2 regions of the Bacillus sp. CPT56D-587-MTF genome follow, and region 2 is predicted to be linked to the other one. Evidence: riboswitches for the same ligand, from Rfam matches in the RefSeq annotation. Region 2 holds a riboswitch; the other holds the start of a gene.
What was found. A riboswitch is a leader RNA that binds a small molecule or an ion and turns the genes downstream of it on or off. The one in region 2 is predicted to bind cyclic di-AMP.

Region 1 (15,225 bases), 1.1 Mb from region 2:
TTAATTCGATGAAACAAGAAGATAATAACTGGTAAGAAAATAAGAATCGACCAAACTTGTGCAAATTTAGTTAAAAAGAACATGCTCATTACGATAAAACTAATAACTGCACCAATTAAATTAACCGTTAATCTTAAAGCCCATCCTTCAGGCTTTTCGCGAAGCCATTTTAATACCATTCCTGTTTGAGAAAGTGTAAATGGAATAAATACCCCTACTGCATATAGTGGAATTAAATGTTCTGTTTGTCCTTGGAAAGCTACAATTAAAATAATCGAAGCAACTCCAAGTATAATAATACCGTTTGAGTAACCTAGACGGTCTCCTCTAATCGTAAACATTCTCGGTATGAATTTATCTTTTGCAAGGTTAACCCCTAATAAAGGAAATGCAGAATAACCTGTATTAGCAGCAAGAATTAATATTAAAGCTGTTGTACCTTGTATGAAATAGTACATGAAATTACGTCCAAATGTTTGTTCAGCAATTTGAGAAACAACTGTTACTTCTTTACTCGGAGTCACTCCGTAATAATAGGCTAAAAACACAATTCCTGAAAATAACACAGCAAGTAATGCACCCATTGCAAGCAATGTTTTTGCAGCATTGTTTGGCGCAGGATCTTTAAAGTTCGGAATTGCGTTTGAAATTGCTTCAACACCTGTTAAAGCAGAACTACCTGATGCAAATGCTCTTAACAGTAAAAACAAACTAATACCCGCAACCGGCGTTCCGATCGGCGTGTGTAAAGTTGGTGAAACGTGACCAGTCAAAATATTATATATGCCTACACCAATTAATATAAATAGGGCTAAAACAAATAAATAAACAGGATATGCTAAAACAGAAGCCGATTCCGTTACTCCTCTTAAATTTAAGATCGTAATAAATATAACAAATATAATCGCAATGATTACATTATGTGCATGTAAACTAGGAAAAGCAGATGTTAGCGCATCTGTACCTGCAGATACACTTACCGCAACAGTTAAAATATAGTCGACTAATAAAGATCCTCCAGCAATTAAGCCTGGATTCATCCCTAAATTTTCTTTTGATACAACATACGCTCCCCCGCCATGCGGATAAGCAAAAATAATTTGACGATAAGATAAAATAAGGGCTGTCAATAATACTAATACCCCAACAGCGATCGGAATGGAATACCAATAAGCGATCGCTCCCACACCTGCTAAAGCAATTAAAATTTGTTCTGGACCGTAAGCAACTGATGACAATGCGTCAGAAGATAAAATAGCTAAAGCTTTCGTTTTATTAAGCTTTTGTTCTCCAAGCTCTGTTGATTTTAACGGTCTTCCAATTAAAAATCTTTTAATAGATGAAACCAATGCTGTCCACTCTCCAATAATTTTGTACGAACTTTTCTGCTTGTTACAGCCAGTAAACGATTTCTTCAGAAAACAAAAAATGTCTACAAGCCATAGCGAAATAGACTTGTAGACATTATTTTTTTTGTCGCACAAGCTCCACCTTCCTTCTCAATATAACGCTTACGAGGTTAGCTGTCGGATTCGGGCCTATGAGTAGCCCTACCTTTTTCAAGGATTCACCCCATCGGATTATGTACTAATCCGTAAAAACGGGTCCCCCGTACCATGCGGTTTCAGCGATTTAGAAAATTGAAACTGTGGATTATAATACTCCTTTATTTTCAAAAAGTAAACAAAAATTTTTAATAAGAAAAAAATTAAAATGATTGCGCATAATCCGCTGAGAAATATACATAATGAATATTAAAAATCCGCAAAGGAGACCCATATGTCTAAAGAAAAGAAGCCTATTTTTTCCGATTCATATTTAGATGCAGTAGCAAATGAAATTAATCAGTTATATAGTAAACGTGAACAGGAAATAAATTTGACAGATAGAACGAAAAGAAATAAATAATTTTTCATACATCTAATTCTATTACAGATTTGTTAAAGGTCATCTCTTCATACACCTTTAAATTTTGATATATAGATTTTAATAATGGTGCCGCTATAGAAAATTTCTCTGCTACATCCAGTAAATATCCTTGCAAGTGCTTCCCTTCAATAAACGAACCCTTTTCCATATCACGTTGCATTGATGACTTCATATCATACGAAATTTTATCAATCGTTTTCATATGTTCCTGGGCAATATTAGCCTTTACTGGAGCTCCTAATACTCTCATGATTTGTACAGATTCCTCAAACACATTACGGATAAAATCACGGCCGCCTTCACTTTCACGGATTGGTCCAATTGGTGCACGCATTAACGTTGTCACACCTGACATTACAGTAATAAATAAATATTTATGCCACATATCTTGCGTAATATTTTCACTTAAAACAAAACTAGATTTCGTACCTGAAAATGCTTTAGAAATATGCTTTACTCTCTCTGAATTTTGAGACTTAATTTCTCCAAACACAAGTCTGTTGGCAGCGCTAGTTTGTACAATTTCTCCTTGATCGTTTAACGTCGTCTCGATAAAGCATAAACCGCCAATTACTTTTTCTTCGCCGAATTCTTTTTGTAATAGCGATAAATGAGCGATACCATTTAACAATGGAATGATTACAGTATTTTCGCCAACAAACGGCTTCAAATCTTGAATTGCCTCGTTTAAGTGATACGCTTTTGTTGAAAATAAAATAACATCAAATGGAGAAGTTCGCTCTTCTTTCGTTATTAATTTCGGTCGGAAGGAAAAATCCCCGTTAACACTTCGGATTACAAGTCCTCTTTCCTCTAATTGTTTTTTCCGTTTACTACGAACAAGAAACGTGACATCTTCTCCCTTCTCGACTAATCTGCCACCAAAAAATCCTCCGACTCCACCAGCGCCTAATACTAAAATCCGCATACAGCATCCCCCTTTTCAAAATACAATTTTATAACTTTTAGTATACATAACATTATACATGTTCCCTGCTAAATAAGCTGAATTTTCACTCTCAATTGAGTATAAAAGAGTGGTTATTTTCAAATAAATTTGGGCATGTTGTTTCTATAGCATATATGGAAAGGACACAATGTAGATGGAGGCAATACAATCAATTGAGGAAAAAGGTGTAGCAACAGCTATATTTCAATTTATATTCCCGTTTTCGTTTAAAGCTGGATATGAACAAGAGATGTTCCCTTTCTTACAAAAAAACGATTTTCGTCCTTTTCGGCTCGATCATCTCGATGATGAAAATACATATTATGGGGAGTTTAAAGTTTCACATCAAAATATGGAAGCATACTATCTTTCATTTACAAATAAAATTCTCTTTCCTCACTCAGAGCATCAAAAGGGCTTGCAACGTTATTCAAAGGACCTTAACTTAACTGGATATTTAACAACAAACCGTATTTCAATCCCATTCAAGATACACTCTATTGATGTAACACTTTGTCCTTATGAACTTGGCTTCTTAACAATTCGAACAGAAGTAAACACTGCTCCAAACATGACTTTATCTGAAGCAATCGAATTCGCTGCTCGCTTCCGTGTACTTGAAACTAAAAATGATACAAATGAAACTATTTGTATTGAATGTAACGGAAAAAAGTATTCCCAAGTTGAAAAATTCATTTTTGGTTATTTATTTCATGGCGTAACTGATTTCTTTGAAAAGAAGAGATTAAGAAGTTCATACTTTCAAACCTTCCCTTTCTTCGAAGACCAAAGAATGTACGTCCAAACTTTATTGTCTCTAAAAGAAGGTATGGAGCTTAATGAAGTGGATGTTTATCGTACTTCTAGTCTTTCCGGATTAACAAGTGATGGTAAGCCATATGTGAACGCAAATAACCTTCCTTACATTCATGACTATTTAAAAAAACACGCTTACCAGAGATGGGCTCCAAATCGTTATTTCATAATGGAAGAACATATTTTTACATGTGTAACAAATGAAGGAGAACGTAAAATCGCTAAACTTGCTAGTCAAATGTACGGAGAATTTTATTACGCTTTATTATTAAACCTATTCCATAAAATTGTTTTATTAAAAATGGCTAACGCCTATGCTGAGCTAAACATTGAACAAGATACTAATGAAATAGAGAAATTAATTTATTCGATCAATTCGTTCACTGCTAATTATTTTTCTTTAGAATTAGTATCCCAATCACAAAGTGAAGATATTTTCTTTCGTTTAAGAAAACTTTTTAATATTGAGGTTCTATACTCGAACGCGAAACAAAATCTTGATAGTTTGTTTAAATATCAAGAAAATGTCGCCTCTAAAAAAGATAGCCTCTTATTATTAATTTTAACGCTCTACTCTGTAGTGGGCCAAATGTTAGGGTTTACTATGATTGACCTTTTAAGAAACACCGATTCAAACAAAATATCGTCACCTCTTGAATTTTTCGCTCTATTAATTGCGATTAGCGGCATTGTCATTTCACTTATTTTAGGAGCCCAAAGTTTATACCAATGGGGTCTACAGCATAAACGAAGAAAAGCTTGGGTAAAACAAACTGTACTTTCTGCCGTTAAAGAGAAAGAAGATAAAAATTAAAAAAGGTTATTTTCAAATTCTTGGCGCGCTGCATTAAGTGAAATTTTTATGAGCGATTTTCCGATTATATCGGCGCAACTCGAAATATATCAGCGATTTTTTTAATATATCGACTTACCGACAAATGACAGGACCGGATAATAAAAAAAGGGTGCTCCAAAATAAAACTTGGAGTACCCCTTTTATTATACGAATTCAGTTTACTTCCCTGCTTCGATTTGCTCTAATGCAGCAGCTACTTGCTCTTCCGTTAATTCATGTTGTATTACGTAGCGGTTACGTGGACTTACACGACATTCATGAGAACATGCACGTAAATATTTCGCTTCGTTTTCTTCAGAACATAAAATTTTCTTATTACATTCTGGATTTGAACAGTTTACATAGCGCTCACAAGGTTCACCTGTAAAGTGGTCTTTACCAACGATAACATGTTCTTTTTGGTTTACTGGTACAGCAATACGCTCATCGAACACGTAACATTGTCCATCCCAAAGCTCACCTTGTACCCCTGGGTCTTTTCCGTACGTTACAATTCCGCCGTGAAGCTGACTTACATCTTCATAGCCTTCACGAACTAACCAACCAGAAAACTTCTCACAACGAATTCCGCCTGTACAATAAGTTAAAATCTTTTTACCTTCAAGTACTTCTTTATTTTCACGAATCCAATCTGGTAATTCACGGAATGATTCGATATCAGGTTTAATCGCACCTTTGAAGTGACCTAAATCAAACTCATAATCATTTCGTGCATCAATGATAACTGTATCTTCTTGTTTCATTGCTTCATAAAAATCTTTTGGCTCTAAATACTTCCCAGTTATTTCGTGTGGGTTAATGTCATCTTCTAGACGAAGTGTAACTAACTCTGGACGAGGACGCACGTGCATTTTCTTGAATGCATGACCATCAGCTTCATCTATTTTAAATACGATACCGTCAAAACGTGGATCATTGTTCATTGCTTCCATGTATTTCTCTGTTTGTTCTACAGTTCCAGAACAAGTTCCGTTAATACCTTCTTTCGCTACAAGAATTCTTCCTTTTAATTCAAGTGAATTACAAAATTCTAAATGCTCTGCCGCGAATTCTTCTGGGTTTTCAATTGTTGTGTACATGTAATATAGTAATACTCTGTATGGTTTTGTAGTTGCCAATGTATTTCTACCACCTATCTAATTTTTAAAATCATGTATAAGTTAACGTTCATATCAAAACATATATAATAAGAAAATGAATCCCATTTTCTTTTCTTTATACTATTTTCTATCAGTTAACAAAAATAAAAAACAAGATTACACATCAAAACACTATGGTTATGTTGTAATCCCAATATATTATATATCATACAAATGCAATTCCATCAATTAATATGCTGGATTATCGGCTTTATGTTCACATAAATTTCAAAATTGACCCTTTAATTTATTATGTTTCCCCACGTCATCACACCATAAACTCCCAATTTATTTTACGTTATCACACCATCCATTGCATAAAGGCATATAATTTGCATTAAGGAAACTTTCGTGTTCAAATGAAATTATCATATAACATATCTAAATGTATTGAAATAATGAGTAAGAATAAATACAATAATTTCATCAAGTTAACATTTTAAAGGGGAAAACTACTATGAATAAAGATATAACAAAAGATGAACATCTCCCTTCTGAAAGTACAACCGTACAATCAGCTCACTTAGCTTTAAGTGGAGAAACAAAAGGCTGGAAAAGACTGTTACCATTTTTAGGACCCGCTTTTATAGCGTCCGTTGCTTATATTGATCCTGGCAACTTTGCTACAAATATCGCAGCTGGTTCACAATATGGATATTTACTATTATGGGTTATACTCGCTTCTAACTTAATGGCTGTATTAATCCAAACTTTATCAGCTAAATTAGGAATTGCTACAGGAAACAATTTACCCGAAATAGCTCGTGAAAACTTTCCAAAGCCTGTGTCTATCGGTTTATGGATACAAGGTGAACTAGTTATTATGGCTACAGATTTAGCGGAATTTATTGGAGCTGCATTGGGGCTTTACTTACTATTTGGAATCCCGATGCTACCTGCCGCTTTAATTACAGCAGCCGGATCATTTATTATCCTTGAATTTCAACGTAGAGGATTTCGTCCACTAGAAGCTATTATTACAGGAATGATTTTCATTGTAGTAATTGCTTTTGGGATTCAAGTTTTTTATGCAAAACCAGAATTAAGTCCCCTTCTTTCAGGACTATTTATTCCAAAATTCCAAGGTGTAGACAGTATATTACTTGCAGCAGGGATTTTAGGTGCGACAGTTATGCCGCATGCAATATACTTGCATTCTGCATTAACACAACGCCGTGTGGTCGGAACAACTGACGAACAAAAGAAAAAGATTTTTCGTTTCGAATTTATCGATATTATTATTGCAATGGTTATTGCTGGAGCAATTAATGCAAGTATGTTAATTGTTGCTGCTGCACTATTCTTTAAAAACGGCTTGCACGTTGAAGATTTAGATGTTGCTTACACTCAATTTACCAACTTAGTAGGTCCTGTATCAGCTGCTTTGTTTGGAATTGGGCTCTTATCAGCAGGACTATCTAGTTCTTCTGTCGGTACAATGTCGGGTGATATTATTATGCAAGGTTTCATTCGCATGCATATTCCGTTATACTTACGCCGATTTATTACAATGATTCCACCATTAGTTATTATCGCTTTAGGTGTAAATCCAACTTACGCTCTAGTCATGAGCCAAGTCGTCTTATCATTCGGTATTGCATTTGCACTAGTGCCACTTATTATGTTTACAAGTAATAAAAAGATTATGGGTGCACTCGTTAACCACCGCATAACAACATTTATCGCTTGGATAATTGCAGCACTCGTTATCGTTTTAAATATCTTCTTACTGTATCAAACATTTGTAGGGTAATGAAAAAAGGGTATTCCAATTTTAATTTGGAGTACCCTTTTTGGATGAAATGATTTTCTTCTAGTTACCACTTGTGTATGTCCCTCTTTCCGGCATCATGACACCATTTTCAGTTCGAAAGTAAAGTGGCAATCCTTCCGCAAAAAACATACTTACCTTGGACGGATCTTGCCTTTGATGATGAATATGTAAATGCGGCTCACTTGAACTTCCTGAGTTACCGACTTGAGCAAGAAATTCTCCTTCATTTACATGTTGTCCTTCTCTCACATTAATTGATCCTTTCTTTAAATGGGCAAGAATTAAAAATGTGCCCGTTTCATCTAGTCGTAAATAAATATGATTCCCAGCCATTGACTGAAAATTATCCGATCCCGGAACTAAATCTTGTTCATTATTATTAATTGATACAACCGTCCCAGAAGCTGGTGCCATTACTTTCGCTCCATATATTCCGTAATCCTCTAACTTACTACTTTTCACTTCAGCAGGTGGAATGAGACTATCATATGCCCACCTTTCATTTGGTTTTATAACGTGATAGTTCATTTCTAACCGATCACCACCCCAACCTATTAATGCTCGCTCATTCAAAGGAAAACGAACTACTGCTTTAGGACTCATAGATTGTATATCTGCTGGATAAGCAATTCTACCTATATTAGCAAACCAACCGACAGGCCAAGCTCCAATGATAGAAAACAGAATGATTAAAAATAGCGTTCTATCTATCCGCTTTCTAAAAATGCCTTTCCAAAAAAATATTATTACTGATCCTACCAAGAGGAAAACTGAAATAAAACTAAAAGCCTGTATACTCCACCAAACAAAAACTGATGTAACACCATTAGCTACATAAACTAAGATCCAACTTATAATTAAAAAAGAAACTATAATTACTAATAAAAATGCCTTCCACATGTCGCGTCCCTACTCTCATATCCTTTTTCTCAATGATACAAAGTAAAAATTACGACATATAAAAGAAATACTTACGACTTTCTTACTTTTTTATACTGCGGTAATTTCACAGTAAAAACTGTTTCTTTATCGTTACTACGTACAGTGATATCCCCTTGATGGAGATCGGCTATACTTTTTGAAATTGCAAGTCCTATTCCTTTCCCGCCCGTATGAGAACTACGTGATTTTTCACTACGATAAAATTTCTCAAAAACGTAAGGAAGGTCCTCTTTCGGAATGCATTGTCCAAAATTTTTAATTTCTACTTCAACATTCATTGTTTTATTGGAAATTTCAATTGCAATTTCCTTTCCATCTTTTCCATACATAATACTATTACCTATTACATTTTCAAATAGTCTCACTATAAGTGCTACATCAACTTCTACATGCAGCACTTCATCACTTTTAATATAAAAGCTCATATTAGCATCATCTAATTGTGGTACAAAGTCAATCATGATTTGTTCAATTAATGCTTTCATATCTACTTCATCTTTATGTAATTCAATCTCTCTATAATTTATTTGACAGTATTCTAATAAATCATCTATTTGATGTTTTAATTCATAACTTTTTCGCTTTAATATACTTACATACTGTTCACATTCCTCTCCATTCGAATGAAGTTTATTTCCTAACAGGTCCGCATAACCGATTAAAGATGTTACTGGCGTTCGTAAATCATGAGAAATATTACTAATCATTTCATTTTTCATTTCCTGTGATTTTTTTTCATTCTCGATAGACTCTTTTAAGCTTTTCGCCATTCTATTAACATTTGCCGCTAGTTCACCAATCTCGTCATTTTTCAAAATAGGTATATGTATTTCAAAATTACCGTCACTTATTTCCTTCAGGTTCTTGTTAATTTGAGACAACCTTTTCATCAGTGTTTTTGTCATACATGCAAAGTATGTTGTAGTAAAAATCAAAAAAACTATAAAATATAAAAATGAATATTTTTCCTCTAAAACATTAACCTGACTATATATATTTCCAACTAAAATTTGAAACACTATTATACTTACAGTCGCTAACAAGATGCTACATATGAATGCGATAAAAAACTTAGCTCTAATGCCTTGTAATGATTTAATCTTCAATTTTATATCCGACTCCCCAAACATTTTGAATAAACTTCGGTTCTTTTGGATTCTCTTCAATTTTATTTCTCAATCTTGCAATATGAACTATTACTGTATTATTACTTTCATAGGCTCTTTCGTTCCAAACGCTCTCATATATTTCTTCAATTGTGAACACACGATTCCTTGCAGCTGCCATTAAGTGTAAAATATCATATTCAGTTTTCGTAAGATTGATTCTTTCTCCATATAACATTACTGTTCTCGACACTTCATCTATTTCTAAACCTCTAATATTTATTTTCTTTTCCATTACTTGGGGAGCATTTTGATTGAAATATGTATACCTTCTTAATTGAGCTTTCACTCTTGCGATAAATTCAATTGTACTGAACGGCTTCACAATATAATCATCTGCCCCAGTACTAAATCCAATTACCTTATCTACATCCGATGATTTCGCGCTTAAAAACATAATTGGTAAACTATGTTTCTCTCTAATCCTTCTACAAAGTTCTATACCATCCATTTGAGGCATCATAATATCCAAAATAGCAAGTTGAATACTGTTATTATTTATTATTTCTAAAGCCTCTTCTCCGTTATGAGCACTAAAAACTTTAAAACCTTCTTGTTTTAAATTCACATTAATAAATTGAATAATATCTTTATCGTCATCTACAATTAATATCGAATTTTTTTCCATTTCCAAACCTCTTTTTTGAAATATATTCCACATCTAAGTTTATCATAAATCAAATCTACCCTTACACCTTGAATAATCTTTATTTTCAGACTAAATTATATAATAACAAATACATTCTATTTTCATGTGAAAAGGAGCGAAAATATGTTTCCTTTATTAAAAACTGAAAGACTTATTTTAAGAGAACTTACCGAAGAAGATGCACCAGGTATACTACAATGCTTCTCTAATACTGACGTACTGCGCTATTATGGCCAAAAACCGTTACAAGATATTGATCAAGTGAAACAAATTATTCATAACTTTAAACTGAGTTACAATGCAAGAAGCGGTATAAAATGGGGAATCGAATTAAAAGACAAGAAAGAACTCATCGGTACCATTGGTTTTCACGATTGGTCTTCTGAGCATAAACGAGCCAATATAAGTTATGCCTTTTTGCCTGAACACTGGGGACAAGGATATGCGACTGAAGCTGTTTCTGAGGTTATATCATACGGTTTCCATACGATTCATTTAAAGCGGATCGGAGCAATTGTATTTCTTGAAAATGAAGCTTCCAATAAAGTACTATTAAAATTAGGCTTTGAAAAAGAAGGCGTTCTAAAAAATTATATGTATCAAGATGACATTCCCTATGATACGAATTTTTATTCTTTATTAAAATCGGTTTAGTAGAATACATGTGTAAAAAACTTGTTTCAGTACAACAGTTATAGGTAGCGAATTTTTAATGACGGATGCGAAGTACTATACATTATAAAACATTAAAAAAGGGCTGTGAGTAAGCTTTTACTCATAGCCCTTTTTTATGTTCTTTTTCTGTTTTCGCAATGCTTTTGGTACGTATACGCAGAAAGGCTCACTTTCCATATAATCCCCCGTCATTGCATATGCTCTAGAACGAGATCCCCCACAAACATATCGAAACTCACAAACACCACACTTTCCCTTATACTTGTCAGGATTACGAAGATTTTGAAAAACAGGGGAGTTTCGATAGATTTCAGCTAGCGAATTTGTTCTAATATTCCCGGTTTTAATCGTCAATACCCCACTTGGATATGTTTCTCGGTATAAAGTTAAGAAATTAGGAATTTTTCATTACTCTAAAAATACGCTATTTAACTGAAGACTATTAAATTAAGTTTCTTAAAATTATATTTTTAAAGTCTTTCAACATCATTACCTCTTTTCTAAAACCATAAAGAACGTACTATCTGGTAGCGTAACAGCATTCCCAGACTCATCTGTAAACTCGATTTTCTCGCTAAGATGGTTTGTATATCCATCCTGCAAATAGTTCATAGCTTGAACGATATTTACTTTATCTCCAAAGATACCCTTTACGAAGTCCTTATAGTCGTTTGGCGTAAAAATTCCAAACTGCTCCTGCACTTCATGAACAAAGGAATCCTCACCCCAAGTATACGTATATAAGAACTCCATTGCATCATTAACAGGCATTTTGACTGTATTGTCTGCAAGTACCTCATACTGGATTATACGCCCCTTAAATTCTTGGACATACTGCTCTAAGAACTTCATTCCGCCTGCATCTTTAAAACGAATCACCCGCATTAACCTTTTATCTTCGGTCATGATGCCATCACGAATGATAATACGGCCTCCTGGCTTTAACACCTCATAAGCACTCTGCAGCCCCTTTTTAATTACTTCATGATTAAATTTCCTACCTTCATACTCGATATAAGAGAACAGCTCATGAAGGATAGAAGAATATACAATCGTATCAACCGATTCTTTTTCAAATGAGCTGCTTAAATTGATTGCATCCCCTTTAATGACGTTCCAAGAACGCCCCTCGTCCTGCTTCTTCTTTTTCAACGTATCAATCACGTTTTCGGAAATATCGATACCGTAGATTCGTTTATCCTCGGTCTCTTCTTCAATCATGTCTAGCATGACACCACCACCGGCTCCGACATCTACAATCGTATCTCCCTTTATATAATCAAGAATAATTCGTTTATCATCAGCCGAGCTATTCATATGCTCCAGATACACTTCTTCGTTATGGAATCTATCATATGCATCCTTTCGTAACCCGAAGAAATCAAACAGCAGCACATTTGCCCGAGCATGCATCATATCTATCTTTTCTGCCTCTACACAGAAGGTAATTAACGCCTCACCTACAGCAGAAAACCGAAACGACACATACGCAGTCTTCATATCTTCATCGACTTTAACCTGAAAAGAAACATGCGTTGTATTCGGTTTCTCGTTCTCACGGTACTCCCGTAGATACTTCTCAATAACTCGCTTACGATACACGTTGTCCTTTTTTTCGCCTTTGAAATCATAATGTAGCTGCTGCATCAATTTCTCGAAATGTATATGCTGAACTTTTCTAGTGCCTATCTCATTCTTTAACATAACAAAAACTGTCCAAATATCCTCAAAGCTAAGAGCATGCATAGAAGGTTCTACATACCACAAATCCTTATTAGATAGGAATGTTTGAACGTCACTCTTCTCGCTCCCCATAATTATATCTTTTTCAAATGCTGACTCCTTATGTTTTGGCGTGAGTCTATGTATACGAGAAGTAAATGGCTCCATATAACCATCAAACAGACCATCAATTGTAATCTTCACATCGTTCTTCACTTCACTCCACAAAGCTTTTGATACGCCCTCAATAATGCATTGGTTAAGATAGTATAGAATCTCCTTTAACCTAACGTCTCCGTATTCTTCTTTATATGTGTTAATTAAATCAACATGAGAGTCCAAACGAGCCTCCCCGCGTATATACTGCCCGATTAATCCATGTGTTCTAATTAAATCTTGAATAAACAAATACTCAGTAGAGTTTAAGTTTGTCTCTACACGTTCAATAAACTGAATATCACTAAAGATATCAGCAGAACCCTCGTTATGTACCAATAGATTAATCCCTTTTTTCTTCCATTGCTCCCGCTGTTTTAAAGATCCTACCTTTGCAAGCTCACTATACGTTAGTACCTTTTCAATAATACGATATGCTTCTTCATCTAAAGACAGTCCATCCAACACTTGCAGCGTACGGTGTACATAGTACAACACCGCATCTGTTTTTAATGCACCAAGTACTTGTACATTCTCATAATTTTGATGTATCTCCTCTGCCTCAATTAGATGCTTTAACCACGTAGGGATTGAAACAGAACTCCCTTCAATATATGTATTTAGAACTTCAATGCTTTTCAACTTATTTCCCCCCATATATAATCAATATCGGTAGTAAGATCTAGTACACCTTCTCCAAAAAGAGCATCACCTTATGTCCCTTCTCCTAAATACTACTACTTGCTTTTTACCATCTACATCTCTTTCGAATAAAAATGTATCAAACCCAGTCTTTTTATCGTGTAAAAGAGAGTTATAAATTCCGTTACTACCACGCCAAGGTTGTAACATATTTTTTGTTGATCTCTTATTTTAACTTCATTAGGAATTTCGGAAGATCACCTCTTAAATTGATAAACATATGTTGTGACAGAATCAACTGAAAATGGAAACGGCAAGCGGGTGCACTCCACTTACCGTTTTTTCATAGCTTAGTATGTATTTGAATTTCTTTTGCTTTCTCTTTTTCACCCTTCACGCGTACAATTAAATCATATGATCCGGATTTTGAAGCTTCAAAAGAAAGCAAACCTTCTTTTTGAGAAGTGATTTCTTCTTCATAAATAACCTTATCATCTTTTGTAACTTGTAATAAAATCGTACCTTCTTCAACAGCTGCTTCATAAGGGATTTCCACATTTCCTTTTTCAGCTTTAAGTGTTTGTACATCGTAATACCCTTGCAGAGAACCAATTTTTAAAGTCGTTTCGCCATTTTTTTGAACCTTTGTAACTTGTGTCGCTGTATTGCACGCGCTTAACAATACAACAAGAGTGAGAATCATAAATAAACGTAATGATTTCATAGAAATTCCCCTTTTTTATGTATATGTGAATTAAGATTCATTCTTTAACTATTTCAAAAACACCAACACCTAAAAAGAATCACTGCTTTTCTTCAATTTCTTTTTTAAATAATTTTTGAAACTCTAATCATTAAAAACCCTACTTTTTCTTACTTTAATTGTTTCTAAAATATAGAAAAGAACCCCTAAACCAAATATCTTTTCAGCATTAGAAATATTATTACCTAATTTAATAATAGGTACATTTAATCCGAATCTTTCGCTCCATTCCAAAGGCATATATCCTCTTTTACAGTTTATTAATATCCGGTTATCCATTGTACGAAAAGAAGTTTCGAAAAAATCAAATTCAACTTCTACTTCAGAAAGTCTTATCTCTTTTTCATTCATTAAAGAACCACGTACCATTCCAAATCCTTGTATCATATTTTCTTTAAACATACCTACACAATTATAATTTGAGTCATAAATAGCCCAATCATAGTTTTCAACTTCACTATGAAAATATGCAAGAGTTTCCCCATCCTTTGCTTCCAATCCAATAACTTGCTTGTTTTTTAAAAAAGGTAATTTTGAAGAAATTATATCAGTTGAAACCATAGTTGTTCCTACTATATAGGCCCCATCGGGAGTATATAAACCGTAATGTTTATTATTTTGAGGTAATTCTAGTAAAACATAAGTATCAATATCCCAAAACTTCAAATCATTTTTAGCTATATTCTCTTCTAATAAGTTCCCTTTTCTTAATTGCCAAAATCCAATCCCCCCAAAAACAAACGAAGCTATAACCATAAATATTATTTCTCCCCAATTAACATCACCCCAACTATTATACAGACAATATAATCCAAAGAGAAAAATCCCTGTCCCAATTAAACACTTAAACCGCCCCCTTTTTTTATAATACTCAAATAATTCCACACAAACACCTCTATCAATTCATCTTAATACCCCAAATTACCTTTTAAGTATACCAAGGACAAAATATATAACCTAATATTTTTTTATATAATTAAAAACAAACATAGTTACAGAAAGAAAATGCTTGTATGCTGATCTGTACTACATTCCCTTATTCCTTGT
Region 2 (15,225 bases):
ATTCTCAGCAACTATTGGTTCTATGTTCGGAACGACACCATCAACAGCTTACATTGAATCATCTGCTGGTGTTGCAGCTGGTGGTCGTACTGGTTTAACAACTGTTACAGTAGCGGTTCTATTCGCACTAGCAGCATTCTTCGGCCCATTAGTAAGTGCTGTTTCTGGTGTATCAGCTATTACTGCACCCTCATTAATTATCGTTGGTAGTCTTATGATGGGTTCAGTTCGCCACATCGATTGGGACGCATTTGATGAAGCATTCCCAGCATTCTTAGTAATCTTAAGCATGCCACTTACATCAAGTATCGCAACAGGTATCGCACTTGGATTTATTTCATACCCACTTATGAAAGTGGCAAAAGGTAAATTCCGTGCTGTTCACCCACTTGTATATGTATTTGGAATTTTGTTTGCTTATCAATTGATATTCTTACCACATTAAAATCCCTCATAAAGAGGGATTTTTTTATACATAAAAAGTAGAGCATCGAAATTCGATGTTCTATTTTCCTTTTTTAAAAGCAATATAAAAAGACTGCAGAGAACTCCATCTCCACAGCCTAATTATTATTTTTGCAAGAACGCCTGCAAATCTGCAAACTGTCTCTTTGCATCTTCATAGCCTTGCTCATATAGATTTTGTAGTTTTGCTGTATCTTTTTCCATACGATCTACTTGAAGCGGTACTTCTGGACGAATAACAAATAAATTGCCAGCTTGTTCTTCTTTTTCAATATAGTGAAGTGTTTCATTATACACTTCATAACGATTTAGCATCGTGTTCACAAGGTTCGGATATTTTTTATAAGCTTTCGCAGCAATCCACCCAAATCTTGATTTTTTCTTTGCGTAACCATGATTTCTCGTTAAAATTACGACTGATTTTTTAAATCCATCTTCCTGTGCTTTACGAACTGGAATTGGATCAGAAATCCCGCCATCTAACAGTTGCTTGCCACGATAATTTACTACTGGTGCAATGAAAGGCAATGAACTAGACGCTTGTAATAAATTTAGCGCATCATCATTCGTGCCTTCTTTTTCAAAATAAACTGATTGCCCTGTTTCACAATCCGTCGTTCCTACAAGGAAACGTTCCGGGCTATTAAAGTATGTTTCAAAATCAAACGGCACATGCTTTTCTGGGATTTCGTGGAAAATGAAATCCATATCAAATAGCTGACGTTTTCTCCATAAGTTTTTATACGATAAATATTTCGGATGTGATGCATAATCAATATTGACCGTTTTATTTCTATTTCTTTGTCTGGAAAGATACGACGCTGCATGACAAGCACCAGCTGATACACCGATTACATATGGAAAATATAAATCTTGTTCCATAAAGTATTCTAATATCCCGCCCGTGTATACACCACGCATACCGCCGCCTTCTAATACTAACCCCGTATTTTCAAGCATGTTACTCTCTCCTCTATATATATTGACTCTTTAATTATTCACCATGTTAAGTATCTTTTTCTATTATATATGAGTTCTTTCAGAAATTATATTTAAAAGACTTGAGAAAAAGGAGTTTTTTCTTCCAATTATATTTCCAAATGACCGGAGACATCCTTTATAAACCTTTGAATAAAGTCTTGCTCTTCTTTCGTATATCCATCTAAAAGTAACAACCACTTTTCTTCAGCTTGCTTATGCAATTTTTCATGAGCTTTATATATTTCATTCCCACTCTCCGTTAAGCTGAAGAAGATTTCTTTTTGATTATCTAACATTTGCATCTTCTCAACGAATTGTTTTTGAAACAACTTTGTACAAATTTTAGAGATTGCTCCCTTCGTCATGCCCATTTCTGTCGTAATTGCCGTTACATTCATCAAACCATTTTTTCCGATACATTCGATTACATGTAACTCAGATAAAGACATACTACTTACGCCTGTCTCACGAAGAAACTTCTCATTTTGTCGTTTTAAATGTTCTTCTTTTTTATGCAAAAGTGTACGAATGTCCGACAGTATTTCCATTTGCTTCGTTGCATGCTTCAATCCGTTCGCCTCCTAAGTTTCCAAAGAAACAATTTAACTATATACCATTTTAAAACCATTTTTTCATCTTTACAAGTAAGAAAATCATGTTAAAATAAATTTAGTTTCCAAGGAAACTAAATTACAAGGAGGTTAACAAGATGAAAAAATCTAAACTAACTTTCATTTTATATGTTGTCTGTATTAGTGCCTTACTCGGTTCCTTCGCTCAAAATATTTACACACCTATCTTACCGATGATTCAAAATTCTTTTCACACTTCTCTTTATCTTGTAAATGTAACAGTTTCACTTTTCACATTCGTTCTTGCAATTATGCAGCTCGTATATGGACCTTTAATTGATACAAAAGGGAGAAAATCTGTCCTTATCCCTAGTTTAGTCATTAGTACAATTGGTTCAATCGGATGTGCTTTTTCGGCAAACATTTATTTATTTCTCTTTTTTAGAGCTGTTCAAGCTATAGGAATAGCGGCTATACCTGTAGTTTCAGCAACGATTATCGGCGATTTATTTGAAGGAAAAGAACGCGGAGAAGCGATGAGCCTATACCAAATGTTACTTGCCCTCGCACCTGCAATGGCTCCTCTCATAGGTGGTTATCTTGGCAGTATAAATGGTCACTTATCTGTATTTCTCTTTTTATCTACACTTGGCATTATCTTATTAATTATAAACATTTCACTACTCCCAGAAACAAGGCCAAATATAATTAAACAATCTAAAGCACAAAAGAATTACTCTCTTATCTTAAAAAATAAAACTGGATTTTCTATTACTCTTATTGGCTTCATTCAATTTTGTATTTACTTTTGCTTTCTCGTTTTTTTACCGAGTATTTTAACAAATTCATTTCATTTAACTGTAAATAAAATTGGTCTTATGTTTGTACCAATGTCCAACAAAGCAAGCTTTATTTATTACGAGTTTCTTCAATATTATATGTGTCGTTTTATTCTCTTTCACATATAGCATCAATATCCCATTCATTATTATCGTTACATCTTTGTACGGTTTTAGTATGGGACTTTCTATGCCAACTCACACTACTTTATTAACAGAAGAATTCGTACAAGAACGCGCAACAGCTATCGGTATGTACAACTTCATCCGCTATCTTGGTATGGGCACAGGGCCACTTATAGGTGGATTTCTTTTATTTAACCAAAATTACTTTTGGATTTTCTTCCTAGGCGCAATTATGTTTTTACTTGTAATCTTATATACAATGAAAATGCTAAGTTTTCATTCTGTACAAAAAGCAAAATAGAGCCCCCAAAAAGGTCGGCTCTATTTATCCTCTTTGATCCGCAACAATATGAATATCAATATACTTTGTTTGTCTCATAATTTCATTTACAATAGAGCCTTTTCGTATTTCTTCCCACCTTGTTCTAGCCGATTGTCCAAGTAAAATTTGCGTCACCTGTAATCTTTTTGCCACTTCAATAATAACATCTGCTGGCTTTCTTCCCTTTGCTTCTTCTAATACAAAACTTGCATCAAATTGATTCGTTAGCAACTTCCACTCTTCAATCGTCTGCTTTTTTCCAGCTGAAATAGAATCTATATTTTCCCTCTCAACGTTTAATACGTACAATTCAGCGTTTAACCGATCAGCCATGCGCCATCCCCGTCTTATTAATTTCTCCGCTGTTGAACTGTATTGTACACAAACGAGAATTTTTTCTTTCACTCCGATTGGTTCTATCACTGTTTGACTAATCTTTTCGTCCATATCGTCAGCGACTTCACGAAGCGATAATTCCCTAAGTGCTCCTAAATTATTAAGCGTAAAGAAATTTTGTAAGCTTTGCTGAATTTTTTCTTCTTTATATATCTTTCCGTCTATTAACCTCTTCCGAAGTACTTCCGGTGTTGCATCAAGGAGCTGAATTTCATTTGCTTTTTGTAAAATAAAATCTGGAATTCGTTCTCTTACTTTTACATTCGTAATTTGAGCTACAATATCATGAACACTTTCTAAATGTTGAATATTAAAAGCTGATAATACCGATATACCAGCCTCTAACAATTCCTGCACATCCATATAACGTTTTTTATGCTTAGAACCAGGAACATTACTATGCGCAAGTTCATCCACTACGACTACTTGCGGCGCGCGTTTTTTTATTCCTTCCACATCAAGCTCATAAAATACCTTTCCTTTATACTGTATTTCTTTCAAAGGAACTTTTTCTAAATCAGCAATTGCTTCTGCCGTCTCTTTTCTTCCATGCGTTTCAATTAAACCAATTACAATATCAATTCCATCTTTTTTCATTTCCCTTGCATCAAAGAGCATTTTATAACTTTTTCCTACGCCTGGAGCTGCTCCTACATATAACTTTAACTTTCCGCGATTTTGCTGACGAATATATTCTAAATATTCCTCTGGCGTTCGCCTTTGAAACTTCGGTTCATAATCATCTGCATACAAAATAAACACTACCTTTCATTCGAAACAACGCTACCTCAATCCGTTAGATTGAGGTAGCACTGTTACTATTTCATTAATTCCTGTAATGCCAAATTTAGCTTTAAGACGTTTACGCGGGTCTCTCCAAATAAACCAAGCGCAGCACCTTCTGTTTGATCTTTAATCAATTGATTAAGTTTTTCTTTCGGAATATTCGTTAATTTCGATATGCGATCCACCTGCACAGAAGCTGCCTTCGGACTAATATCAGGATCAAGCCCTGAACCTGAATTTGTCACTAAATCAATCGGTACTTCTGTAACTGGAACGCTCGGATTTTGTTTCTTCCACTCTTCAATACTTTTCTCTACTCGTTTCTCTAAATCTGGATTAGATGGTGCATAGTTATTTGAACCAGATGCTTCAGCCTTATATTCAATACTAGAAACACGCCCTTGAAAATAACGTGGATCCGTGAAGTTTTGCCCGATTAATTTAGAACCAATCACTTCATTTTTATCATTATATATTAGACTTCCATCCGCATTATCCTTCATCACGGCTTGTGCAATACCAGTAACAATAAGCGGGTATACAAGTCCGCACAACACTAGAAATGTAAAAGTAATACGGATAATTGGTGATAGTATACTTTGTTTCTTCTCCATCTTTTCCCCCTCTTCCTTATATGAACAAGCCGACAATTATATCAATTACTTTAATTCCAATGAACGGAACGATAACTCCGCCAAGCCCATAAATAAGTAAGTTTCGGCTAAGCAATGCATTAGAACTCATCGGTTTATATGCAATACCTTTCATCGCTAACGGAATGAGTAATGGAATAATAACAGCGTTAAATATTAATGCTGATAAAATCGCTGACAGTGGTGATGTTAATTTCATAATGTTCAATGCCTCCATTTGCGGAATCGCAAGTGTAAACATTGCTGGAATGATTGCAAAATATTTTGCTATATCATTTGCAATACTAAACGTCGTTAAAGCACCTCGCGTCATTAACAATTGCTTACCGATTCCTACAACCTCAATAATTTTCGTTGGATTCGAGTCTAGATCAATCATGTTTGCCGCTTCTTTCGCTGCTGTCGTACCACTGTTCATCGCTAATCCAACGTCCGCCTGTGCTAATGCTGGAGCATCATTTGTACCATCACCTGTCATCGCTACAAGTTTCCCTTTATCTTGCTCTGCTTTAATGACAGCAATTTTATCTTCCGGTTTACACTCGGCAACGAATTCATCTACTCCAGCTTCTTTTGCAATGGTTGCTGCTGTTAACGGATTATCACCTGTACACATAACCGTTTTAATCCCCATTTGGCGTAACTGTTCAAAACGCTCACGCATACCCGGTTTTACTGTATCCTTTAAATAAATTAAACCGTAAATACGATTATCTACTGCAACTACAAGTGGTGTTCCGCCCTCTTTTGAAATTAAGTCTGCTTTTTGATTTACATCTTTCGGAATTGTTCCGCCTTGTGACTCAACCCATTCAATAACGGCACCTACAGCACCTTTTCTCACTTTTGTTCCGTCTTGTAAATCAACACCACTCATTCTCGTTTCTGCTTTAAACGGAACAAACTCACCTTGTTCTGCAAGTTCTCTATTATATGATATAGATTTTCCCTGCACATACTCGATAACAGATCGACCTTCTGGTGTTTCATCTAAAACAGAACTAATAGCGGCCCACTTTCCAACTTGCTCAATCGTTTCATTTCCTACAGGCAATAATGTATGAGCCATTCGGTTCCCAAAAGTAATTGTACCTGTTTTATCTAAAATAATTGTATTAATATCGCCCGCAGCTTCTACTGCTTTCCCTGACATCGCTAGCACGTTAAATTTTGTCACCCGATCCATCCCCGCAATACCAATCGCTGATAGCAAACCACCAATTGTCGTTGGAATTAAACATACTAACAACGCTACAAGTACAGCAGTATCAATTTGAAAACCTAAATAATTTGTAAAAATCGGCAACGTCACAACGACGATTAAGAAAATAAGAGTTAAGCTCGTTAATACTGTATTTAAAGCAATCTCATTCGGCGTTTTTTGACGAGCAGCTCCTTCTACTAAAGAAATCATTTTATCGATAAATGATTCACCAGGATTACTCGTAATGACAATTGTAATTTCATCACTTACGACCATCGTTCCACCTGTTACGGAACAAAAATCACCGCCTGCTTCTTTTATAACAGGAGCTGATTCACCTGTAATTGCAGATTCATCTACAGATGCTAATCCTTTGATTACTTCACCATCACTTGGAATCATTTCTCCTTGTTTTACGATAACAACGTCACCTTTTCTAAGATCAGTTGCTGAAACTTGGACAATGTCTCCATTTTCTTTTACTACATTTGCAAACACATCTTTCTTCGACTGCTTTAAAGAATCGGCTTGCGCTTTACCACGACCTTCTGCTAATGCTTCTGCAAAATTCGCAAATAAAACTGTAAATAATAGAATGAGAGAAACTGTTATATTAAACCATCCTGGTATACTACTAGAACTACTTGGAAGAAAAGATAAAATGAACGTAATGATAAATCCAATTTCCACAACGAACATAATCGGATTCTTTATCATGACTTTCGGATTCAATTTCGCAACGGATTGCTTCATCGCATGTGTTACGATATCACGATCCATCGTTTTCGCTTGTCTAACTTCATCTTCTACAGCATGTATTTGTGACTCATTTAATTGTTTTTCTTTTACTACTACCGGTCTCATCATTTACCCTCCATTACTTCAATGTAAGAAATTCTGCAATTGGACCGAGTACTAACATCGGGAAGAATGTTAATGCACCGACAATTACAATTGTTCCGATGAAGATGCCACCAAATAAACTATTATCTGTACGGAACGTTCCGACTGTTTCTGGCACTACCGTTTTTTCTTTCAATGAAGCTGCCACAGCTAGCATCGTAATTAAACTGAAGTAACGTCCTAAAAACATAACTAAACCAGTCGTAATATTCCAAAACGGTGTATTATCTCCTAATCCTTCAAATCCAGATCCGTTATTCGCAGCTGACGATGTATATTCATATACCACTTGCGTCAAACCGTGGAAACCGGAATGAGAAATAGCATCCGTCCCTAAATTTGTTGAAAGAGCTAATGCCGAAAATCCTAAAATGAGCAATGGATGAAATAAAATCGTGACCGCGATTAATTTCATTTCCTTACCTTCAATCTTTTTACCTAAAAACTCTGGTGTCCGTCCAACCATTAACCCAGATATAAACACCGCGATAATTGCATACATAATAATGTTTACAAAACCTGCTCCAACGCCGCCATACACAGTATTTAACATCATATTTACAAGCGGAACTAAACCGCCAATTGGTGTTAACGTATCATGCATCGTATTAACAGCGCCTGTTTCAGCAGCTGTCGTTACCGTTGCGTATAGTGAAGAAAATACTGTTCCAAATCGTACTTCTTTCCCTTCTGTACTTCCTTGTACATGTTCGATACCCATTCCATTTAATGCCGGGTTCCCGTTTAGTTCAGATGTCGTAATCGTTATAAACCCTAGTAAAAATACCATAAATAGTGACACGAAAAGGATGCGGCCTTGTTTTTTATTTCCGACCATTCGTCCGTACGTAAATGGAAGTGCTGTTGGTAATAACATCATAAGCATCATTTGCAAAATATTACTCATTTGTCCTGGATTTTCGAAAGGATGCGTAGAATTTGCTCCGAAAAATCCACCGCCGTTATTTCCAAGTTCCTTAATGGAAACGAATGATGCAACAGGTCCACGTAAAATACTTTGCTTTGCACCTTCAATCGTTTGTGCTGTAACCGCCCCATCTAACGTTTGTGGTACGCCAAGTGCGACAAAAACTAGTGCCGCAATAAATGCAATAGGAAGAAACACTCTCGTTAACGCTCTCGTAAAATCAACGAAAAAGTTACCAAGTTCTTTTCCAGCAAGTCCTCTTATAAAAGCCATAACGAGCGCTAATGTCGTTGCTGGTGCCGCAAACATTAAAAATGTAATCCCGATTAATTGTGATAAATAGGATAAACCATTTTCACCGCTATAATGCTGTAAATTTGTATCAGCCATAAAACTAATCGCTGTATTAAAAGCGAGCGTAGGCTCCATCCCTTCAATATGTGCTGGATTTAGCGGCAGCACACCTTGTAATCTGAAAATGAAGTATACGACAACGATCATAAATCCATTTAATAAAACTAATGATAATGCGTACTGTTTCCACGTTTGATTGTATGCTTTTACACCCGTAATTTTAAAAATAAGTTTTTCAAAAGGCCCGAATACTTTATCTAACGTTTTGCTACCTTGAAAAGCTTTTTCTAAATAAATCCCCGTTGGCTTTGCTACTAAAATAAACAAGAGCATTGTAATAATGACTGCAACCCAAATCATAATGAATGATTCCCCCTAATTAAAACTTCTCTGGATTTAATAATGCATACACTAAATACACTGTAATTGCTGCGACAATAACCGATAAGACAATCATCATGATTGCTTTCCTTCTTTCACAACTTTATCTGACCAACTTGCAAGACTTGCCATCGATGCAACTAATAAAATAAAAATCCCGACCATTACAACATCTAACATAACTATCCCTCTCTTTTTGTTAAAATTTACCATTTAAATATTAATAAAGAACACTGAGCTCTACTCAGTGTTCAAAAAATGAACAACAAAAAGTAAACCTCCTCTCTAAACGCTTACGAGGTTAGCTGTCGGATTCGGGCCTAAAGAGTAGCCCTACTTTCAAAACTGAAAGATTCACCCCAAGTGACGATGCACAAAATTGGTTCCCCCGCTCCATTTCTGGAACTCAGCGATTTTAGGTTTTTTTGGAAATTTTATGAATGATTTATGAGAGTAAATATACTCCTCTATATTTCACTTGTAAAGGGGTAAATTACTGAAAATAATAATATTTACATTCATTTAAACGCTTATATTGAAGATTATTACTGTTATTTCATCTATTTTCTTTATTTCTCTTTTCTTTTCTTAAAAATGACCTTTTAAATATGAAATAAAAAAAGCGAATGACATGAAGTGCATAGCTTGTTGCACTCAGCATTCGCTCTTTTTTATTCAACCTTTATTCTCCTCGTAAAAATGCACGTAAATTTCTCCCGCGAATATAAACTTGTGTCAATTCTGCATGTAGCTGCTCATACTCGGTAATATCTACCTCTAAATACAAAGCATCTTTTGATGGTAATATAATATACGGCCCTGGAAAAAGGGGATCGATCTGAACCAATTCTTGAACTCGCTCTACCGATACTGCCCAACGATTTGCTATATCTCCAAGTAATAGTACCTTCATCATTTCTTCCCCCGCCCTATTCAAAAAATAAAAAAGAAATATTATCACAATTTGTAAACACGACAAACTTAGCTCCAATTGTTTCATAGAGCCTCGCTGGATATCGTTTATTCCTTGTAACAACAGTAATAGGTGCTTGAAAAGAAAAGCGAATGTGTTCTGTGAAAAAACTAACGATTGGAAGCTCATCCCCTAGTAAAATCACCTTCTTAATACACTCACAAATACTAGTAAAGTCCTGCTCCTTACTGCAGCTATAAGTCCAATCAAACCCACAATTCCTAACTTCAGCCGCTATCTCTTCATTTGCTGTAAAAATAATTAACTCATGTTGAAATGATACTAAATCTCTTAAACTATTTACCTTACTTTCTTCTCCAACACAAATAAGTGTTAGTTCCATGTACCTCATCCTCCTTAGTATAAAAGAAATCAAACATAGATTGATATTCCCCTATACTAATCAGATCGATGAAGTGATGTATCCATCATGGCACCGTCCTCTCTCAAGACGCTTACGAAGTTAGCTGTCGGATTCGGACTTTGAGAGTAGCCCTACTTTCAAACTTGAAAGATTCACCCCTAGTGACACTGCACAAATTGGTTCCTCCGCTCCATATAATTGGACTCAGCGTTTACAAAAAAATGTATTCTGGCTGATATATTACTCCTGTATTTTGAAAAAGTAAACAGAAAAAAAGCCAGTTATAAAACTGGCTTTTCACTTATCTATACACGCGTTCTATTCACTTTATACGCAAAATGATTCGTCGGTCCATGACCACTACCAATATTCAATGGCTCTTCAATTGCTATACTAATAAATCGTTTTGCTTCTTGAACAGCATCTTCAATTGAGTATCCTTTCGCAAGTCCTGCTGTAACCGCTGAAGCAAATGTACACCCACTTCCATGCGTTTGCTTTGAAGGAATTCGCTCGCTTCTAAACTCAATAAATTCTTCTCCATCAAAGAGGAAATCAATTACTTCATTCCCTTGATATTCTGCATGTCCGCCCTTCATAAGCACATATTTAGCACCTAATTTGTGCAATACTTTTGCAGCTTCCTTACTATCTTCAACATTATGAATCTCCACCCCAGTTAACACTTCTGCTTCTGGGACATTCGGTGTTATAACAGTTGCTACTGGTAATAAATATTCTTTTAATGCTTGAACTGCTTCTTGCTGTAATAATGATGCACCGCCTTTTGCAATCATAACGGGATCTAGCACAATATTATTCCAGCCAAACTTTTTAATTTGTTCTGCAACAATTTGAATTATTTCACTACTAAATAACATTCCTAGTTTCACTGCATCTGGTGTTACATCCGTACCAATTGAATTCAGCTGTTCTGTAATACCTTCTAATGGAACAGGATATACCCCTTGAACGCCAAGCGTGTTTTGAGCAGTAATTGCCGTAATAGCCGTCATTCCGTATACACCAAGCTCTTGGAATGTTTTTAAATCTGCCTGAATTCCAGCACCGCCGCCGCTATCAGACCCTGCAATTGTTAAAGCTTTATTCACTTTCATCCCACTCATCCTTTTCTATCCAAAATAGCGATGATAAATTGTTTTTGCTTCGCTTATATCTTTCGTTCCATGTACGAGCACACGGCCATCTTTAAAGGCTACTAACCTCTTGTCTTCAACAGAAAATGATAGTAAATATGGATTTATATTTAAATCATTTACACGACCTTCCAACAACTCTTTATATTGTTCAAAATTCATTTCATCTTTATGAGGTGGTCTAATTTGAACTGTATTTCGCCCGCATAAAACTGCTGTTTTTGATGTGTTTTCTTTATTTAAATACGGATATAATGCATTCTCTCCGCATGAAGGACAATTATGCTGGCGAAGTTTTTGCACATTCATACATGAATACTCATTCTTCCACATATCAAACGATACAAGCCCATCTCGAAGTGATTCGTAATCTTCTACTAACAGTTTAAGAGCTTCTGTTACTTGATGAGAAACGACAAGAGATACAGCAGGTGATATAATACCCGCTGTATCACATGTTGCCCCGCCAAGCGGAATCGACTGTAATAAACATGATAAACATGGTGTTTTACTAGGAAGGATTGTGTAAGAAAGACCGTAACTACCTACACATGCACCGTAAATCCATGGAATAGAATATTTTTGTGATATATCATTTACAATAAAGCGCGTTTCGAAATTATCAGTCGCATCAATAATTACATCAACATTTATAACAAGTTCTTCTAGCTCTTCAGCTGTTACATCTTGAACGAGAGCTTCTATTGTTACATCACTATTAATCTCTTCTAAACGTTTTTTAGCCGCTATAGCTTTTGGAAGATTATTCTTTACGTCGCTCTCTGCATACAATTGTTGTCTTTGTAAATTACTCCAATCTACATAATCACGGTCAACAATTGTTATCTTGCCAACACCTGCTCTTACAAACATCTCTGCATTTGCACTACCTAATGCACCTGCACCGATAATAAGCACATGCTTTTCTCTTATCTTTTGCTGTCCTTCTTCTCCAATTGGAGAAAATAGTTCTTGGCGAGAATATCGATTATTCAACTACGCTCATTCCTTCTAAAGGACTACTTGCAGTTGCACAACGCTTACGTGCAATGCGACCTGCTTCAAATCCTAAACGGCCTGCTTCAATACTTAATTTCATTGCTTGTGCCATTTTAATAGGATCTTTTGCTCCTGATACAGCTGTATTTAATAACACGCCATCTGCTCCTAATTCCATTGCAAATGCCGCATCAGCTGGGCTACCAATACCGGCATCAACGATAACTGGTACTGTCGCTTGTTCAATAATGAAGCTCAAATTTAATGGATTTACAATACCAAGTCCTGATCCGATTGGAGATGCTCCTGGCATAATCGCATGCACGCCAAGCTCTTGTAATTTACGTGCTAATACAACATCATCAGATGTATACGGAAGTACGATAAATCCTTCTTCCAGTAACATTTCAGATGCCTTTAATGTTTCTACCGGATCAGGTAATAACGTTCTATCATCACCAATAACTTCTACCTTTATCATGTCACAAAGCCCAGAAGCTTTTGCTAATTTTGCAATACGAACAGCCTCTTCAGCGTTTTTTGCTCCTGCTGTATTTGGTAATAACGTATATTTTTTCACATCAAGTTTCTCTAATAAATTAGGTTGCTTTGCATCAAAGATATCCATACGACGTACTGCAAACGTTAAAATTTCAGCTTCAGAAACGTCAATTGCCTTTTGCTGTACGTCAAAATCAGGGAATTTACCTGTTCCTAATAAAAGTCTAGAATGAAATGAAAATGGTCCAATGTTTAACATAATCAACCGCCTCCTACGAAAGTTACAATCTCAATTTGGTCTCCATCAAAAACAGATGTATCTGTATGATCATCTTTTTGTAAAATATCTTTATTACGCTCTACTACAACAATTCTGTTATCTAGCTCTAAATGTGTAAGTAGCTCAGCTACTGTTTTTACACTCGCTGGCACTTCAATTTGGTTACCATTAATTTTTAAATTCAAACTTCCATCCCCTTTCTAAACTCTTCTAGAAAGCAATGAATCTAGCAAATGATTCTCTTGCTTTCCTTCTATTAAATCAGCCATATATTGGCCAGAAATAGGACTTAATAAAATACCGTTTCGATAATGGCCCGTGCAAGTATATAAACCTTTTATTTCTTCATGCTCTCCCATATAAGGAGCTTCATGATTCGATTGTGGTCTTAATCCTGCCCACGTGCTTTCCCATTCTGCTTCTTTTAAAGCTGGCAATATTGTATAAGCACGCTCTAATATAGAAGTTATACTTTCTGGCTGCACAGTTTTATTGAACGTATGTGGCTTCATTGTTGCCCCAATTACGTAACGTCCACCGCGCTTTGGAGTAATGTAAAATCTTTCTTGAAAAATAGGTGCTTTTAAAAGTTGTTTTCTACTTCTTACCGCAACCACTTCTCCTTTAACTGGATATGTACCCCAATCGCGGTGAAAATAACTGAGTAACTTCGTGCTCCATGAACCTCCTGCAATAACGACTTTCTCACATGTGACAATACCTTCACTTGTAATAACTCCAGTCACTTTATTATTTTCAATACGGATATCAAATACTTCTGTCTGTTCATATATATCAGCACCGGAAATCGCTGCAGAATGTGCGAATGCTTTCGTAAGCTCTGGTGCAATAACATGACCGTCTTTCGGATAATATACTGCTCCTATAATAGATTCGGATAGATATGGCTCTTTTTCCCGCACATGGTCTCCCGTTAGAAAATAAGAATCTTCACCTGTTTTCTGCTGCCAATCCATAATGTGAAGAATTCTTTCCTTCTCATCTTCATTTTGAGCAATACGATAAATTCCTTTTTCTTCATATCCAATATCAACACCCGTCTTTTCACGTAAAACTGCTGCAAGTTGTGGAAATATAGCTCGGCTTTCTCTAGCAAGTTCAAATAGAGGATCATACGCATCCCATTCTGCCTGAACACCAAGTAAACCAGCAGCTGCTTTTGAAGCTTCCGATGCAATACTTTGCTTCTCCACAATCGCTACTTTATGTCCTCTTTCTGCTAGAAAATGTGCAACTGAACTACCAATTACACCACCACCAATAATCGCTACATCATACTTCTCACACATGTTTTTCCGCCCACTTTCTTATTGATTCCTTATAAGATTTCGCTTTGCTATACGGGTTACTACTACTTACAATTCCAGACATAACTGCTATACCGCTTACACCGTTAGTAAGAACATCCACTGTGTTTTCTGGGGTAATTCCTCCAATTGCTGTAATCGGTATAGATAAACACCTTGCAATGTCTGAAATTTCTTCAAGCCCTCTCGCTGGCACACCTTTTTTACAATCTGTCGGAAATACATGGCCATAAACGAGTGAATCCGCTCCATTTTTAAAAGCTACTATTGCTTCATCTAGCGAATGCACAGAATAACCGACATGCAAATACGAAAACTTTTCTTTCACTGACTTTACATCTGTACTTCGATATCCTAGTTGAACACGAGGAATATTTAATAAAATTGCAATATCAATTCGATCGTTTATGACAATTTTAGAAGCTGGAAAGCCCTCCATTAATAGACTTTCCACACCTTCATATAATTCCTTCGTACTCTTCTCACGCTCACGAATATGCAAATAATCAATCTCACTCTCAATTTGCATCGCTACATTCACTAACTCTTCGAATGGCATATGGCCATTTGAGATTACGTGGAGCTCATTTTTCATATTCATTCGCCTACTTTAAAATATTTTCGAATAATTCATCGGCTGGGACGGTTTCATTCGTCATTCCTTTGTCCTTCAGCCACTTATTTTGTTTCTCCCAAGATTCTTTTGAATCTGA

Region 1: another riboswitch for cyclic di-AMP. It lies ahead of AC3WVZ_RS08030 (APC family permease); the one in region 2 lies ahead of AC3WVZ_RS02025 (SipW-dependent-type signal peptide-containing protein).

The regions. Positions count from the first base shown of each region.
Region 1 covers NZ_JBYTEF010000001.1:1,522,294-1,537,518, reverse strand. Annotated here, with positions in the region: gene AC3WVZ_RS08030 (APC family permease) at 1-1,349, opposite strand, end outside; cyclic di-AMP (ydaO/yuaA leader) riboswitch at 1,494-1,640, opposite strand; gene AC3WVZ_RS08025 (hypothetical protein) at 1,780-1,908, shown strand; gene panE (2-dehydropantoate 2-reductase) at 1,913-2,857, opposite strand; gene AC3WVZ_RS08015 (hypothetical protein) at 3,033-4,508, shown strand; gene trhO (oxygen-dependent tRNA uridine(34) hydroxylase TrhO) at 4,709-5,668, opposite strand; gene AC3WVZ_RS08005 (Nramp family divalent metal transporter) at 6,147-7,442, shown strand; gene AC3WVZ_RS08000 (M23 family metallopeptidase) at 7,503-8,363, opposite strand; gene AC3WVZ_RS07995 (HAMP domain-containing sensor histidine kinase) at 8,435-9,535, opposite strand; gene AC3WVZ_RS07990 (response regulator transcription factor) at 9,501-10,199, opposite strand; gene AC3WVZ_RS07985 (GNAT family N-acetyltransferase) at 10,344-10,874, shown strand; partial or broken gene AC3WVZ_RS07980 (SPASM domain-containing protein) at 10,992-11,267, opposite strand; gene AC3WVZ_RS07975 (class I SAM-dependent methyltransferase) at 11,385-13,430, opposite strand; gene AC3WVZ_RS07970 (BA_1872 family lipoprotein) at 13,759-14,139, opposite strand; gene AC3WVZ_RS07965 (hypothetical protein) at 14,263-15,063, opposite strand.
Region 2 covers NZ_JBYTEF010000001.1:382,134-397,358, reverse strand. Annotated here, with positions in the region: gene AC3WVZ_RS02070 (NCS2 family permease) at 1-445, shown strand, start outside; gene AC3WVZ_RS02065 (patatin-like phospholipase family protein) at 571-1,425, opposite strand; gene AC3WVZ_RS02060 (MarR family transcriptional regulator) at 1,554-2,015, opposite strand; partial or broken gene AC3WVZ_RS02055 (MFS transporter) at 2,156-3,284, shown strand; gene kdpDN (KdpD-like non-kinase potassium sensor) at 3,309-4,463, opposite strand; gene kdpC (K(+)-transporting ATPase subunit C) at 4,520-5,101, opposite strand; gene kdpB (potassium-transporting ATPase subunit KdpB) at 5,118-7,208, opposite strand; gene kdpA (potassium-transporting ATPase subunit KdpA) at 7,222-8,889, opposite strand; gene kdpF (K(+)-transporting ATPase subunit F) at 8,909-8,986, opposite strand; gene AC3WVZ_RS02025 (SipW-dependent-type signal peptide-containing protein) at 8,986-9,090, opposite strand; cyclic di-AMP (ydaO/yuaA leader) riboswitch at 9,187-9,332, opposite strand; gene AC3WVZ_RS02020 (hypothetical protein) at 9,593-9,826, opposite strand; gene AC3WVZ_RS02015 (hypothetical protein) at 9,840-10,226, opposite strand; cyclic di-AMP (ydaO/yuaA leader) riboswitch at 10,320-10,467, opposite strand; gene thiD (bifunctional hydroxymethylpyrimidine kinase/phosphomethylpyrimidine kinase) at 10,553-11,365, opposite strand; gene thiF (thiazole biosynthesis adenylyltransferase ThiF) at 11,381-12,400, opposite strand; gene thiG (thiazole synthase) at 12,393-13,163, opposite strand; gene thiS (sulfur carrier protein ThiS) at 13,166-13,369, opposite strand; gene thiO (glycine oxidase ThiO) at 13,385-14,494, opposite strand; gene tenI (thiazole tautomerase TenI) at 14,487-15,107, opposite strand; gene AC3WVZ_RS01980 (ABC transporter substrate-binding protein) at 15,118-15,225, opposite strand, start outside.